Regions from separate parts of the Mycobacterium sp. DL592 genome, predicted to be linked through region 1. Evidence: predicted binding sites of a transcription regulator. Region 1 holds the regulator's gene; the other holds the start of a gene.
What was found. The regulator LexA, encoded in region 1, represses DNA repair genes until DNA is damaged. The targets are predictions, from matches to a motif close to CGAACANNTGTTCG.

Region 1 (7,543 bases):
GCTGGAGCAGGTGGCCAGGACGACTTCGCTGCAGCTTCCGCTAAGGGCCCTGACCGAGGCCGGCGCGGCCGTGCGCACCAAGATCGACGAGCAGGTAGAGGCCAGTCCCGAGGTCGCTCAAGTGGTGAGCGCACTGGAGCGACAGTACGATGCATTCGTTGCCGCGCAGGAGAACCGGTCGTTGCTTGCACACGACGAAGAACTCCCCAGCGGTGACGAACTCGCCGGGGAATTCGAGCGATTCCTGGCCCAGCACGCCGAGGACCTCAAGGACGGTCTCACCGACGACGGCGAGACCTAGGAAGTCCCCGCACCGACGACGAGGTTGGAGATGCCGCAGCGAAAGCCCAATCTGCAGCCGGTGCGGGAAGTGACTCCGACGCTGCACTTCAAGACCATCCACGGTTACCGCCGCGCATTCCGGGTCGCGGGATCGGGTCCGGTGCTGCTGTTGATTCACGGCATCGGTGACAACTCGACCACCTGGCATTCAGTGCACAGCAAGCTCGCGCAGCGCTTCACCGTGATCGCACCCGACCTGCTGGGCCACGGCCAGTCCGACAAGCCGCGCGCCGACTACTCGGTGGCGGCCTATGCCAACGGCATGCGGGACCTGCTCAGCGTGCTCGATATCGACAAGGTCACCGTGGTCGGGCACTCGCTCGGCGGCGGCGTCGCCATGCAGTTCGCCTACCAGTTCCCCCAACTGGTCGAGCGCCTCATCCTGATCGGCGCCGGCGGGGTCACCAAGGACGTCAACATCGCGCTGCGGTTGGCCTCCTTGCCCCTGGGCGGCGAGGCCCTGGCGCTGCTGCGGCTGCCGATGGTGCTGCCCGCGCTACAAGTCGCGGGCCGGGCGCTGGGTTCGGTCTTCGGTTCGACCGGCCTCGGCCGCGACATCCCCGATGCACTGCGCATCCTGACCGACCTTCCCGAGCCGACGGCGTCCTCGGCGTTCACCCGCACACTGCGTTCGGTGGTGGACTGGCGCGGTCAGGTGGTGACCATGCTCGACCGATGTTATCTGACGGAATCCGTTCCTGTGCAATTGATTTGGGGCGATCAGGACGCCGTCATCCCGGTAGCCCACGCCAAGATGGCACATTCGGCCATGCCCGGTTCGCAGCTGGAGATCTTCGCGCGATCCGGGCATTTTCCGTTCCACGACGATCCGGACCGGTTCGTCGAGGTGGTGCAACGGTTTATCGACTCCACGGCGCCGGCCGAGTACGACCAGGGCGTCCTGCGTGACTTGTTGCGCACCGGGATCAGCGAGCGGTTGGTCACCGGCTCCCTGGACACCCGGGTTGCGGTGCTCGACGCGATGGGCACCGACGAGCGCAGCGCCACCTAGTCAGTGCACGCAGGCGAGCACGCGTCGTAGAGTCGGCTCATGACCGTCGACGTCACCGTCTTGCGGGTGTTCACCGATGCCACGGGCAACTTCGGCAATCCCCTCGGGGTCGTCAATGCCTCAACCGTCGCCGCCGGTGAGAGACAACGCATCGCGACCGAATTGGGTTATAGCGAAACGATTTTCATCGAACTGCCCGATCCGGGCTCGACGACGGCGCTCGCGCACATCTTCACCCCGGCCACCGAACTGCCGTTCGCCGGGCACCCGACGGTAGGAGCGGGTTGGTGGCTGCGGGAGCGGGGCACACCGGTCCATACCCTGCAGGTGCCCGCCGGCATCGTGCAGCTGGGTGACGACGGCGAGCTGACGACGATTCGGGCCAGGGCGGAATGGTCACCGGAGTTCGCCATCCACGACCTGCCGTCCGCCGAGGACGTGCTGGCCGCCGATCCGGGTGACTACGCCGACGACGCCGAGCACTACCTGTGGGCCTGGGTCGACCGCGAGCAGGGGCACATCCGGTCGCGAATGTTCGCCAACGATCTGGGGGTGCCGGAGGACGAGGCGACCGGGTCGGCCGCGGTGCGCATCACCGACTACCTCAGCCGCGACCTCACCATCACCCAGGGCAAGGGTTCTTGCCTGCAGACTCAATGGAGTCCCGAGGGATGGGTGATCGTCGGTGGCCGCGTGGTCGATGACGGGGTGCGGCAACTGGGCTGAGCCGGGCTCAGCCCGATGTTCCGACGCTGCGGTGGGCCCGGAGCGCCTCGATCTCGCGCTCGAAATCCTCTGCCGAACTGAACGAGCGGTACACCGAGGCGAAGCGCAGGTAAGCGACCTCGTCGAGTTCGCGCAGCGGGCCGAGGATCGCCAGGCCCACTTCGTGACTGGGGACCTCGGGTGACCCGCCGGCCCGCACCGTGTCCTCGACCTGCTGAGCGAGCAAGTTCAACGCGTCGTCGTCGACCTGGCGGCCCTGGCAGGCGCGGCGCACCCCGCTGATGACCTTCTCCCGGCTGAACGGTTCGGTGACGCCGCTGCGTTTGACCACGGCCAGGACAGCGGTCTCCACCGTTGTGAATCGCCGACCACATTCGGGGCACGATCTGCGCCGCCGGATCGCCTGGCCCTCGTCGGTCTCACGCGAGTCGACGACGCGGGAATCGGGATGACGGCAAAACGGACAGTGCATGACCGCTCCTTCGCCGCCGCAGCCGGGTGATGTGAACCACCCAGAGCCTACCCGGGCCGTCCAGCGGAGTGCGTCGTCGCGGGCCACGGCGGTGGCGAATCAGCCGATGGGTGCGATAAGGGTCTGGCCTGCGTCCAGCGCGGCCGAATCGAGCTTGTTGAGTTCGCGGATGCGCTGCACGACCTGGCTCACCGGCGCATCGGGCGCCACCCGGGAGGCAACCTGCTGCAACGTCTCGCCTGCCTCGACCCGCACCACCGCCAGCTGGTCAGGGACCGCCGCCGGTGCCACCTCGGTGGAGCTGAAGTGGAACAGCGAGCCCAGCCACAGCGTGATCAGCGCCGCCAGCCCCGCGAGCACGATGGTGGCCGTCGTGCTGACCGGCTTGCGCGTGTGCGCCGCGCGCGATACGGCAACGCCGGTGCCGCGGTAGTGCAGGTGCCCGGCCGCCGGCCGTGCGGGGCCCGGCCGATCAGTGCGCGTCCCGCCCGGACGCACCCGCACGGGCGAACCGGACCGGACGGGGTACCGCCGCGGCTCCGACGGCCACGCCACCACCTGTAAATCGTCGATGACTGTCATGTCCGCTCCTTCCTCCGATGCGCCCGACTGTTCGCTCTTGTGTTCGAAATATACTCGATCATGTGTTCGATGTCCGAACATGTGAGCGAGCGTGTCGGAAGAATAAAACGGACCACCGACAAGTTTTCGCCCCGCGCGATCGAACATCGCGACACGATGCGACACGCTCGAACAAATGTTTGATTGTGTCGGTCCGGGCGACTACATTCGGCGCTATGAGTGACCGCAGTGAGACATCGGGGACCGACACCAGCAGCCGTAGCGGGGCTCCCGACTCCGGATTGACCGAGCGGCAGCGGACCATTCTGGAGGTCATCCGCGCTTCCGTGACCACCCGCGGCTATCCCCCGAGTATCAGGGAGATCGGTGACGCCGTCGGGCTCACCTCGACGTCGTCGGTGGCCCACCAGCTGCGCACCCTGGAGCGCAAGGGCTACCTGCGCCGCGACGCCAACCGGCCACGCGCCGTCGACGTCCGCAGCGCGGATGACATGCCGACGCCACCGGTGACCGAGGTCGTCGGCTCAGACGCGCTGCCCGAGCCGACGTTCGTTCCGGTCCTGGGCCGGATCGCCGCGGGCGGTCCGATCCTGGCCGAGGAGGCCGTCGAGGACGTCTTCCCGCTGCCGCGCGTACTCGTCGGCGAAGGGTCGTTGTTCCTGCTGAAGGTCGTCGGCGAATCGATGGTCGACGCAGCCATCTGCGACGGCGACTGGGTTGTGGTGCGCCAGCAGAACGTCGCTGACAACGGCGACATCGTGGCCGCCATGATCGACGGCGAAGCGACGGTCAAGACGTTCAAGCGGACGGGTGGTCAGGTGTGGCTGATGCCCCACAACCCGGCCTTCGACCCGATCCCCGGTAACGACGCCGCCATCCTGGGCAAGGTCGTCACCGTCATCCGCAAGATCTGACGACGAGCGGGCCGCTATTCGGCCTTGTGGAAACCGTTGGCCTGGGCCAGTTCCTCGCTGGCGAACCACACCTCGGGAATGGTGTGCTCGTAGAGCTCGGACTCCGGTGTGTAGTACAGGCCGGAGTGGGTGTTGGCCTTGATCACATAGCCTTCAGGCGCCTGATAGGGATCGGCTAGCGGTAGGTGGATCGCCGGACGGGCGGGGTCCTGGTCCTCATGCGCATCCGACTGCTGCTCTTCGGCAGGTTCGACGGTCACATCCTCGTCGGGCACGATCGGAACCTCGTCGGGCTCCTCGGCGGCGCGACGACGACGCGGAGTGCCGATACCGCCCATGTCCAGGCGCCACATCGACTGTGACTCTTCGAGATTGACCGCGGCGTGCCGGCCGGAGTCGCTGGCCTCGTCGGCCTCCTCCTCGACCTCGGCGTACTCCACGTAATCCGGGTGTACGTCGTCTGCCGCGGTGTCGGCCTCGGGCTCGACGGGAATGCGGGTCGGCGTGGTGTCGATGGAGTCCTGGTCACCGTCGAACACGTCGTCGGGGCCGGGCATCGACTTGGCCCCCAGGCCCGGGGAGGACCAATTAAACCCGGAGGAACTCGGAACCTCGGCACGGCCGCCGTCGGGATAGGAGGAGTACCGCGACGCTTCGGAATCGCCGGGCCAGCGATCGTCATCGTCGTAGTCGGCGTCCTCGAAGTCGTCGTCGTCCTCGGCGGTGGCGGCGCGGCGCCGCTGCAGCCACAGCACACCCAGGGCGAGCACGCCGATCAGCAGCAGCCCCGGGATGATCACCAGCAGCCACCACCAGTGCCAGGTGAACGACTTGCCGGACTTGCCGTCGGCCCCCGGCGCACCGGGCGTCTGCGGCCCGCTCGCGGCAGGCACCTGGAGGCCCGACAACTGTCCGGCCAATTCCGGCGGCTTGGTGGTGAAGGTATTGGAGGCCTTGTTGAAGGAGATCTCGCCACCGCTGAACTTCTGCGTGACGGTGTCACCGTCTGTGGTCTGCTCGCCGGTCGGCACGCCGAGCGAGCCCGTCGCACCGCCGAGCTTCGCCCAGGCTGCGTTGATCGCACCGCGGACCACGATCGCGCCGTTGTCCGGCGTCCAGAAGATCACCGGCTTGTCCGCTGCGCTGAACGTGCTGACCCGGCTGTTGGGCGCGCCGCCATCGGCCTCGGTGCCGGTCGGCAGACCAAGGTCACCGGTCGGGCCACCGGCCGATTCGTACTTCGACAGGATCGCGCCGGTCACCGCGTGGGCACCGGTCGCCGGCGAGTAGAAGATCTTGCCGCCGGCGTAATCCTGCGCGGCACCGTCGCTGCCGACGGTGTACTGAGCACCTTGCCGTCCGCCCAGCACGCCGGAGATACCGCCGGCTGCCCGCCAGGCCTGGTTGATCAACGTCGTCGGATCCGACGGGACTTCGACACCGGCCAGGTTCGCGGCCAGGTCGGGCGGGTCGGTGGTGAACACCTTGGTGGCGTTGTTGTAGGACACCGTGCCGCCGGTGAACTTCTGGCTCACGACGTCGGCGTCGTAGGTTTCGTCGCCGGTCGGCGCGCCCAGCGTGCCCCCGGAACCGCCCAGCTTGTCCCATGCGGCGTTGATGGCGCCGCGCACAACCCGTGCCCCGGTCTCGGCCGTCCAGAAGATCGCGGGCTTGTCGCTGGCGCTGAACGTGCTGACCCGGCTGTTCGGACCGAGCAGGCCGGCCACCTCGTCGATGGTCGGGAATCCGAGATCGCCGTCGGCGGGGCCGCCGAGCTCCTGGTACTTGTCCAGGATCGCGCCGAACAGGAGGTGCGCCCCGGTGGCCGGGGTGAAGAAGATCTTGCCGCCGCTGAAATTCTGCGCGAACCCGTCGCCGACCGGGTAGACGTCGCCGTCCTTGCCGCCGACCGGCGACCCGTCGCCGCCTGCGGCCTGCCACGCCTGGTCGATGGCCGCGTTGGCGGCATCGCTTTCCGGTGATGCCACCGCCGCAGGAGCAACCAGCAGCGCCGCCACAGCCGTCGCGACCACGCCAAGCGCTAGTCGCCCGACGCCTCTGGTGAGACGACTTCCAAGCCAGGTCATGTAACTCCCCTGCGTTCCGGTCAAGATTCCTCTAGTTATAGTCCGCGTCAACTCTGCGTCAGCAGATCACGACACGCGGCGATATCTGAGATACGGCACGCACAAACACCGGAAAACAGCATTAAGTTGTGACAAAACCGCTGTATGCGGGCTAGACGCCCAGGCTGCGCCCGATGATCTCCTTCATGATCTCGGTCGTCCCGCCGTAAATGGTCTGCACGCGGGCGTCCAGGTAAGCGCGGGCCACGTTGTACTCCCGCATGTAGCCGTAGCCGCCGTGCAACTGAAGGCACCGGTCGATGATCTTGACCTGGGCTTCCGTGGTCCACCACTTGGCCATCGCGGCCTGCTCGGCGGTCAGCTTCTCGTCGAGGTGCAGCCGGATGAACTCGTCGACCATGATCCGCACCGCGGTGGCCTCGGTGGCCAGCTCAGCCAGCAGGAATCGGCTGTTCTGGAACGAACCGATCGGCTTGCCGAATGCCTTGCGCTCCTTGGTGTACTGGATCGTCTCGGCCAGCACGGCCTCGATGGCGGCTGCGGCCATGATGGCGATCGAGATCCGCTCCTGCGGCAGGTTCTCCATGAGGTAGATGAAGCCCTGCCCCTCTTCGCCGAGCAGGTTCTCCACCGGCACCTTCACGTCGGTGAAGGACAGCTCAGCGGTGTCCTGGGCGTCGAGCCCGACCTTGTCGAGGTGACGGCCGCGCTCGAAGCCCTCCATGCCGCGTTCGACGACCAGCAGCGAGAAGCCCAGCGCACCCTTATCGGGGTCGGTCTGGGCCACCACGATGACCAGGTCGGAGTTGATGCCGTTGGTGATGAAGGTCTTGGATCCGTTGAGGATGTAGTGGTCACCTTCTTTGACCGCGCGGGTCTTGATGCCCTGCAGGTCGCTTCCGGTGCCCGGCTCGGTCATGGCGATCGCGGTGATCAGCTCGCCGGTGCAGAACTTCGGCAGCCAGCGCTGCTTCTGTTCCTCGGTGGTCAGGCGCAGCAGATACGGCGCGACGACGTCGTTGTGCAGCGAGAAGCCCAGTCCGCTGTAGCGGCCGGCGACCGTCTCCTCCACCACGATGGTGTTGTAGCGGAAGTCGGGGTTGCCGCCGCCGCCATACTCCTCGGGCACCGCCATCCCCAGGAAGCCCTGCTTGCCGGCCTCGAGCCACACCCCGCGGTCGACGATCTTGTCCTTCTCCCACTGGTCGTGGTAGGGCGCGACGTGCCGCTCGAGGAACCCGCGGTAGGACTCGCGGAACAGCTCGTGCTCCGGCTCGAATAGCGTCCGGTCGTACTTGACGGCAGTGCTCATGGGTGTACCTCCGCGGAATCGGTGTAATCGCTGGGCGTGCTTGCCACGAGAATAGACCAACCGAGTAGTTGGTAGAGAATCAGCAGGACCGAGCCG
Region 2 (7,543 bases), 830 kb from region 1:
GCCGACCCGAGGTCGTCGGGTGCTGCATCGCCGACGGCATCATCCCCGGACCGGGTGCGGTCGCATGCGCGGCTCCGCTCGGGTCGGAGAACCCGGCGATCGGCGGCCCGGACGGCAGTTCACGGCCCTCCCGCACAGCGTCGGCCAGAGCGACAAGGTCGTCGTCCTCCAGATACTCCGGCAGCGGGGCGGCATGGCGCACCAGTTCCCATCCGATCGGGGCGGTGATGCGGTTGGCGTGGCCGATGCACAGATCCCACGAGTGCGGCTCGCGATTGACCGCCAGCGGTCCGACGACGGCCGTGGAATCGGAGTAGACGAACGTCAATGTCGCCACCGCGTAATGGGGGCACGCGGGCCTGCAGCAGCGACGGGCAACATTCACGCCGTGAGGCTATCGCGCGGCAATTGCAGGTGACGGGCGGACACGCGCAGCGGCGGAGGCGTCGATTCCCAACCGTTACGATCGCTCGGTGGCCGATTCCCGCAGTTCCCGGCGCGGTGGTCGATCCGGCGGTGGCGCCGGGTCCCGCCGCGGGCGCGAGATGCGCGGCCCGTTGTTGCCCCCGACGGTACCGGGCTGGCGCAGCCGTGCCGAGCGGTTCGACATGGCGGTGCTCGAGGCCTACGAGCCCATCGAGCGGCAGTGGCAACAACGGCTCACCGCGTTGGACGTCGCGGTCGACGAAATCCCCCGCATCGCACCCAAAGATCCCGACAGCGTGCAGTGGCCGCCGGAAGTTGTGGCGGACGGACCGATCGCGTTGGCGCGGTTGATCCCGGCCGGGGTCGATGTTCGCGGTAACTCCACGCGAGCCCGAATCGTGCTGTTTCGCAAGCCGATCGAACGCCGAGCCAAAGACTCGATCGATCTGACGGACTTACTGCATGACATTCTGGTGGCTCAGGTGGCCACCTATCTCGGGGTCGAGCCGTCGGTCATCGACCCGAGTCTTGACGACGACTAGATGATGCCGCGCTTGAGGCGACGGCGCTCCCGCTCGGAGAGCCCGCCCCAGATGCCGAAGCGTTCGTCGTGCGACAGGGCATAGTCAAGGCACGCGTCCTTGACCTCGCAGCCCAGGCAGATTCGCTTGGCCTCTCGGGTGGAGCCACCCTTCTCGGGGAAGAACGCCTCAGGGTCGGTTTGGGCGCAGAGCGCCTTCTCCTGCCACTGCTCGTCTCCCGGTTCCATCGGGATCACGTCGATGGGATCGGGCACCAAACTCAAGTGAGCGCGCGCCGTTACCCCCGTGTTCTCCGAGCCGGTAATGGTGTGCGGGGCCCCGAGCGCTCCAATGAAGTGCTGATAGGACATTTCCGCCTCCTCACCTGGTTTCGTAGATTCCTGCATGTCGCCCACTATTCGAGTGTGGCCATCCCAATTCGAACATCTGGTCGAATCTCGGTCTGCGACACCGAAAACGGCAGGTGGACCGCGAAATGACACTGGTGTGATTAGACACGCCTATGAGAGTCCGGTCAAGCGAAAGAACCAAAATTGATACCACTTTCCTCGGACAATTCGGCGAGTCGATGCCCCGGCGTGTCTCGGTGGTGACTCGATCGTGACCGCGTGCGCGCCCAAAGACCCGACCGCCTAGTGTCGATCGGTGTGAAGATCACCGTTCTGGTCGGCGGCGTGGGAGGCGCCCGTTTCCTGCTCGGGGTGCAGCGATTGCTGGGTTTGGGTCAGTTTGCCGGCCAAAATTCCGGAGCCACAGGCGATCTTGATCACGAGCTCACCGCAGTGGTCAACATCGGTGACGACGCGTGGATGCACGGCGTGCGGATCTGCCCGGATCTGGACACGTGCATGTACACGTTGGGTGGCGGGATCGACCCCGAACGGGGCTGGGGACACCGCGACGAAACCTGGAACGCCAAGGAAGAATTGGCCGCCTATGGCGTACAGCCGGATTGGTTCGGTCTCGGCGACCGCGATCTGGCGACGCATCTGGTGCGCAGCCAGATGTTGCGTGCGGGATATCCGCTGTCGCAAGTGACCGAGGCGCTGTGCCACCGCTGGTCCCCCGGCGCCCGCCTGCTACCAGCCAGTGACGACCGGTGTGAGACGCACGTGGTGATCGACGACCCGCAGACCGGCGACCGCACGGCAATCCACTTCCAGGAGTGGTGGGTCCGTTATCGAGCGCAAGTACCCACCCACAGTTTCGCCTTCGTCGGGGCTGAAAGCGCCAAAGCCGGACCCGGTGTGGTCGACGCGATCACCGAGGCCGACGTCGTCATGCTGGCGCCGTCGAACCCGGTCGTCAGCATCGGCGCGATCCTCAACATCCCGGGCATCCGGGCCGCGTTGCGCTCCACCGGCGCCGCGATCGTCGGCTACTCCCCGATCGTGCACGGAAAACCCTTGCGCGGCATGGCCGACGAATGCCTTTCGGTGATCGGCGTCGAAACGTCCTCTCAGGCCGTCGGCCGGCACTACGGTGCCCGCTCGGCAACCGGAATCCTCGACTACTGGCTGATCTCCGAAGGTGACCACGCCGAGATCCCCGGTGCGACGGTCAAATCGATTCCGCTGCTGATGTCCAACCCGGACGCCACCGCCCAGATGGTCCGCGCCGGGCTGGAATTGGCGGGCGTGACCCCGTGAGCCTCGAGCACGGTGCCGCTGCACCCATCGAAATCCTGCCCGTACCCGGACTTCCCGAATTCCGCCCGGGTGACGATCTGGCCGCGGCGCTGGCCGAGTCCGCGAGGTGGTTGCGCGACGGCGACATCCTTGTCGTCACCAGCAAGGTGGTCTCCAAGTGCGAGGGCCGCATCGTGGCCGCGCCGGCCGATCCCGAAGAGCGGGACGCCCTGCGACGCAAGCTGATCAACGATGAGGCGGTGCGGGTATTGGCCCGTAAGGGCAAGACCCTGATCACCGAGAACCGCATCGGATTGGTTCAGGCCGCGGCCGGAGTCGACGGGTCCAACATCGGCGCAACGGAATTGGCGTTGCTTCCGGTGGATCCGGATGGCAGCGCGGCTTCTTTGCGTGCCGCGTTGCGCGAGAAGCTCGGCGTCGACGTCGGTGTCCTGATCACCGACACCATGGGGCGGGCGTGGCGCAACGGGCAGACCGATGCCGCGATCGGCTCGGCCGGGCTGCCGGTGCTCTACGCCTACGCCGGCGCGGTGGACACTCACGGAAACGAGTTGCTGGTCACCGAAGTCGCCGTCGCCGACGAGATCGCCGCCGCCGCCGATCTGGTCAAGGGCAAGCTCACTGCGGTGCCCGTCGCAGTGGTGCGCGGACTTCGCCTGCCCGACGACGGGTCCACCGCGGCGCGGCTGCTGCGCAGTGGCGAAGACGACCTGTTCTGGCTTGGCACCGCCGAGTCGATCGAATTGGGCCGCCGCCAAGCCCAACTGCTGCGCCGCTCCACCCGGCAGTTCGCCGACGAACCGGTGGACCCGGCCCTCATCGAGGAGGCGGTCGCCGAGGCATTGACCGCGCCGGCGCCGCATCACACCCGCCCCGTGCGGTTCGTCTGGTTGCAGGACCGCGGTAGGCGCGTCACGCTCCTGGACCGGATGAAGGATGCCTGGCGTGCCGATCTCAGCGGTGACGGCAGGCCCGCCGGCAGCGTCGAGAAGCGGGTCACCCGCGGCCAGATCCTCTACGACGCACCGGAGGTCGTCATCCCGTTCCTGGTTCCCGAAGGCGCGCACAGTTATCCGGATCCGGTGCGCACCGCTGCCGAGCACACGATGTTCACCGTCGCGGTGGGTGCCGCCGTGCAGGGCCTGTTGGTGGCACTGGCCGTGCGCGGGGTAGGCAGCTGCTGGATCGGCTCGACTATCTTCACCCCGGATCTGGTGCGCGCGATACTTGATCTGCCCGCTGAGTGGGAACCGTTGGGCGCCATCGCAATCGGCTATCCCGTCGAGCCTCCTGAGCCGCGCGATCCCGCTGCGGTGGGCGATCTGCTGGTGCGCAGATGAGCGTGCGGGATTCGGCGATCGAGCTGCTGACGGGTTGGCAGCCACCCAATGACGGCCAAGACTCACTTCGTCACGCGGTGCTGGCGTTCCTGGACGCCCGCGAAGATTCCTGCCAACGCAGTTGCGTACCAGGCCATATCACCGCCTCAGCGTTGGTGGTCGCCGATACCGGTGACAAGGTGCTGCTGACCCTGCATCCGCGGCTGGGACGGTGGGTGCAACTCGGCGGGCATTGCGAGCCGGAGGATTCCGATATCGTCGCCGCCGCACTGCGCGAGGCCACCGAGGAGTCCGGCATCGACGGACTGAGCATCGACGCGGATCTCGGCGCTATCCACGTCCACGCCTTGACCTGCTCGCTGGGGGTGCCGACTCGTCATCTGGACCTGCAGTTCATCGCGTACGCCCCGGCTGACGCCCAGATCGCCATCAGCGACGAGTCACTGGACCTGCGGTGGTGGGCCCCCGACGCGCTTCCGCCCGGAACCGACAGCGCGCTGGCACACCTGGTGGCAGTGGGCTGCGCCCGCAAGCGTTAGCCCACAAGTGGCCACTGGGGCTAGATGTCCGAGGAGTAGCGGATTCCGCAGTCGGGGATCATCACACCGGGCCACACCCGCGCGCCGCGCAGGAGTTCGCAGCGTGCCCCGATGTCGGCGCCGTCGCCGATGATGCCGTCACGAACCAGTGCCCGCGGACCGATCCGCGCACCGAAGCCGATGATCGAGCGTTCCACGACGGACCCGGCTTCGATCTTGGCCCCGTCGAAGATCACCGCGCCGTCGAGTCGCACTCCCGGCCCGATCTCGGCGCCACGGCCCACCACGGTGCCGCCGACCAAGACCGCGCCCGGCGCCACCGATGCACCGTCGTGCACCAGGCTCTCCCCGCGCCGCCCGCCCAACGCCGGCGAGGGCGCCAGCCCGCGCACCAGATCGGCTGAGCCGCGGACGAAGTCCTCGGGAGTGCCCATGTCGCGCCAATAGCTGGAGTCGACGTACCCGCACACCCTGACACCGTCGGCCAGCAGTGCCGGGAACACTTCACGCTCCACCGAGACTTCGCGTCCACGCGGGATGCGGTCGATGATCTCGCGCTTGAAGATGTAGGTGCCGGCGTTGATCTGATCCGTCGGCGGGTCTTCGGTCTTCTCCAGGAAGGCCACGACGTTGCCGTCGGTGTCGGTGGGCACACAACCGAACGCCCGCGGGTCACTCACCCGCACCAGATGCAGGGTCAGATCTGCCTCGCGCGCGTGGTGGGCGGCCAGCATCTCGGACAGGTCCATGCCCGATAGCACGTCGCCGTTGAACACCATCACGGTCTCGTTGCGCAGCTTGGGCACCACATTCGCGATACCGCCGCCGGTGCCCAGTGGGTGCTCTTCGGTGACGTACTCGATCTGCAGGCCGAGCTTGGAGCCGTCACCGAACTCGTTCTCGAAGGTGGCGGCCTTATACGACGTGCCGAGGATGACGTGCTCGATCCCGGCTTGAGCGATCCGGGAGAGCAGGTGGGTCAGGAACGGAAACCCGGCGGTCGGCAGCATCGGCTTTGCGGCCGACAAGGTCAACGGCCGCAGCCGGGTGCCTTTACCGCCGACGAGGACGACCGCGTCTACCGCGCCCGGGTTCACATCGCTCACTGAGCCTTCCCCCCTTTTCCCCGTTCCCGTTTCGATTTGCGCACCGCCGCGCGGGAACGCACCTTCAATGCGCCCTTCATCGTCCAGCGCAGCGGCGCCTGCCACCATCCGAAATGGCGGTCCGCGAGATAAATGTAGGTGCTGTCATGGTGGGCGCGCAGGTTTCGGGCCGGATCACGTCCCGTCGAGTGGCCTTTGTCGTGCAGGATCTCCGCGGCCGGGACGTAGACGTTGAGCCAGCCGGCCCTGCCGATCCGGTCTCCGAGATCGACGTCTTCCATGTACATGAAGTAGCGCTCGTCGAAGCCGCCGACCTGCTCGAATGCCGCCCGACGGATCAGCAGGCAGGAGCCGGAGAGCCAGCCCACCGGCCGCTCGCTGGGCTCCTGGTACTGCTGGCGATAGGCCTTGGTCCATGGGTTGTTCTTCCAGGCGAAGCCGACCACGGCGTGCATCCCGCCCCGGATCAGGCTGGGCAGGTGACGGGCAGATGGGTAGACCGAGCCGTCGGGGTCGCGGATCAGCGGCCCGAGCGTTCCCGCCCGCGGCCATCGCTCCGCCGCCTCCATCAGCGCGTCGATACTGCCCGGCCCCCACACGACGTCGGGGTTGGCCACGATCACGAACTCGTCGTCGGCGGGCACCGTGGCGACCGCGCGATTGACGGCGCTGCCGTAGCCCAGGTTGCCGCCGGTGCGCAGCAGTGTGGTGCCCGGATAGCGCTCGACTGCCTCTTCGGGTGTGCCGTCCACCGAGCCGTTGTCAGCCATCACCACGGTCACCGGCCGGTCGGTGGCCACGGTCAGCGAGGACAGGAAGCGGTCCAAGTGCGACCCCGGTGAGTACGTCACCGTCACGACGGTGAGCGGGCGGGTGGAGGTCACGGCGTAGAGGGTAGCGGTCAGTCGGCGAGGGGCTGGGCAAGCGCCTCGGCTAGGGCTTCACGCCACGGCCGCAGCGGGGTGAGGCCCGCTTGCGCCGACATCGTCATGGACAACGCGGAGTACACCGGCCGACGGGCGGGCTTCGGTGACTGCGCGGCGCGGATCGGACGAACCCGTTGGGGGTCGGCGCCGAGCGTCTCGAACACGGCGCGAGCCTGCTGGAAGCGGCTGACGGCGCCGGCGTTGGCGGCGTGCAGGACCGGCTCGCGAATGCGCGCATCGCCCGCCTCGAAAATGGCGCCGAACAGGTCTTTGACGTAGGTGGGCGAGCCGATCTGGTCGTCGGCGACGTCGACGGTGTCCTCGGTGGCGGCCGCCCGCCGCAGGACCGCGACGAAGTCGCTGCCCGATCCGCCGGTGTACACCCAGGAGGTGCGCACGACGGTGGCGTCCGGCTGGGCGGCGAGCACCGCGAGCTCCCCGGCGAGCTTGGTTCGGCCGTAGACGCTCAACGGGTTCGTCGGGTCGCCAACCTCATAAGGGTGACGTTTCTCACCGCCAAATACGTAGTCGGTAGACAGGTGCACCAGGTCGGCGCCGACCCGGGCGCAGGCGTGGGCGACGTTCTCCGGGCCGGTGACGTTCACGGCGTAGGCGGCCTCGGGGTCGGCCTCGGCCACGTCGACGTTGGCGATGGCCGCGCAGTTGACGACCAGGTCACCCTTGGCGACGAAATGTTCGGCTGCCGGTGCGTCGGCGATGTCCCACTCACGGTGCGTCAACGCGCTGACCTGATAGCCGCGGCGGGCTGCCTCACCTGCGAGGAAGCGTCCGACCTGGCCCCCGGCACCGGTGATGACGATCCGCCTGCCCATGACTTCGAGTCTGGCACGCCGGTTTCGGCTACCGGGTATGCGCCCATCTCGCCAGTAGCCTGGGCTGATGCCTGCTGACACCGATGCAGTGACGGGCGCCCGGCGGGTGGCTCGCACCGTGCTGGCGTTGATCGCGGTGATCGTGATGGTCGGCACGGGTGTCGCCTGGGGGAAGATCCGCT

Region 2: the regulator LexA is predicted to act here: its motif matches at 1,388-1,401, upstream of cofD (2-phospho-L-lactate transferase).

The regions. Positions count from the first base shown of each region.
Region 1 covers NZ_CP050192.1:2,963,338-2,970,880, forward strand. Annotated here, with positions in the region: gene HBE64_RS14270 (proteasome assembly chaperone family protein) at 1-301, shown strand, start outside; gene HBE64_RS14275 (alpha/beta fold hydrolase) at 332-1,354, shown strand; gene HBE64_RS14280 (PhzF family phenazine biosynthesis protein) at 1,394-2,080, shown strand; gene nrdR (transcriptional regulator NrdR) at 2,088-2,552, opposite strand; gene HBE64_RS14290 (LysM peptidoglycan-binding domain-containing protein) at 2,652-3,134, opposite strand; gene lexA (transcriptional repressor LexA) at 3,350-4,048, shown strand; gene HBE64_RS14300 (hypothetical protein) at 4,063-6,135, opposite strand; gene HBE64_RS14305 (acyl-CoA dehydrogenase family protein) at 6,287-7,447, opposite strand.
Region 2 covers NZ_CP050192.1:3,792,376-3,799,918, forward strand. Annotated here, with positions in the region: gene HBE64_RS18235 (DUF3499 domain-containing protein) at 1-385, opposite strand, end outside; gene HBE64_RS18240 (metallopeptidase family protein) at 546-968, shown strand; gene HBE64_RS18245 (WhiB family transcriptional regulator) at 965-1,318, opposite strand; gene cofD (2-phospho-L-lactate transferase) at 1,616-2,617, shown strand; gene HBE64_RS18255 (coenzyme F420-0:L-glutamate ligase) at 2,614-3,957, shown strand; gene HBE64_RS18260 (NUDIX hydrolase) at 3,954-4,496, shown strand; gene HBE64_RS18265 (sugar phosphate nucleotidyltransferase) at 4,517-5,593, opposite strand; gene HBE64_RS18270 (glycosyltransferase family 2 protein) at 5,599-6,486, opposite strand; gene rfbD (dTDP-4-dehydrorhamnose reductase) at 6,504-7,361, opposite strand; gene HBE64_RS18280 (LCP family protein) at 7,507-7,543, shown strand, end outside.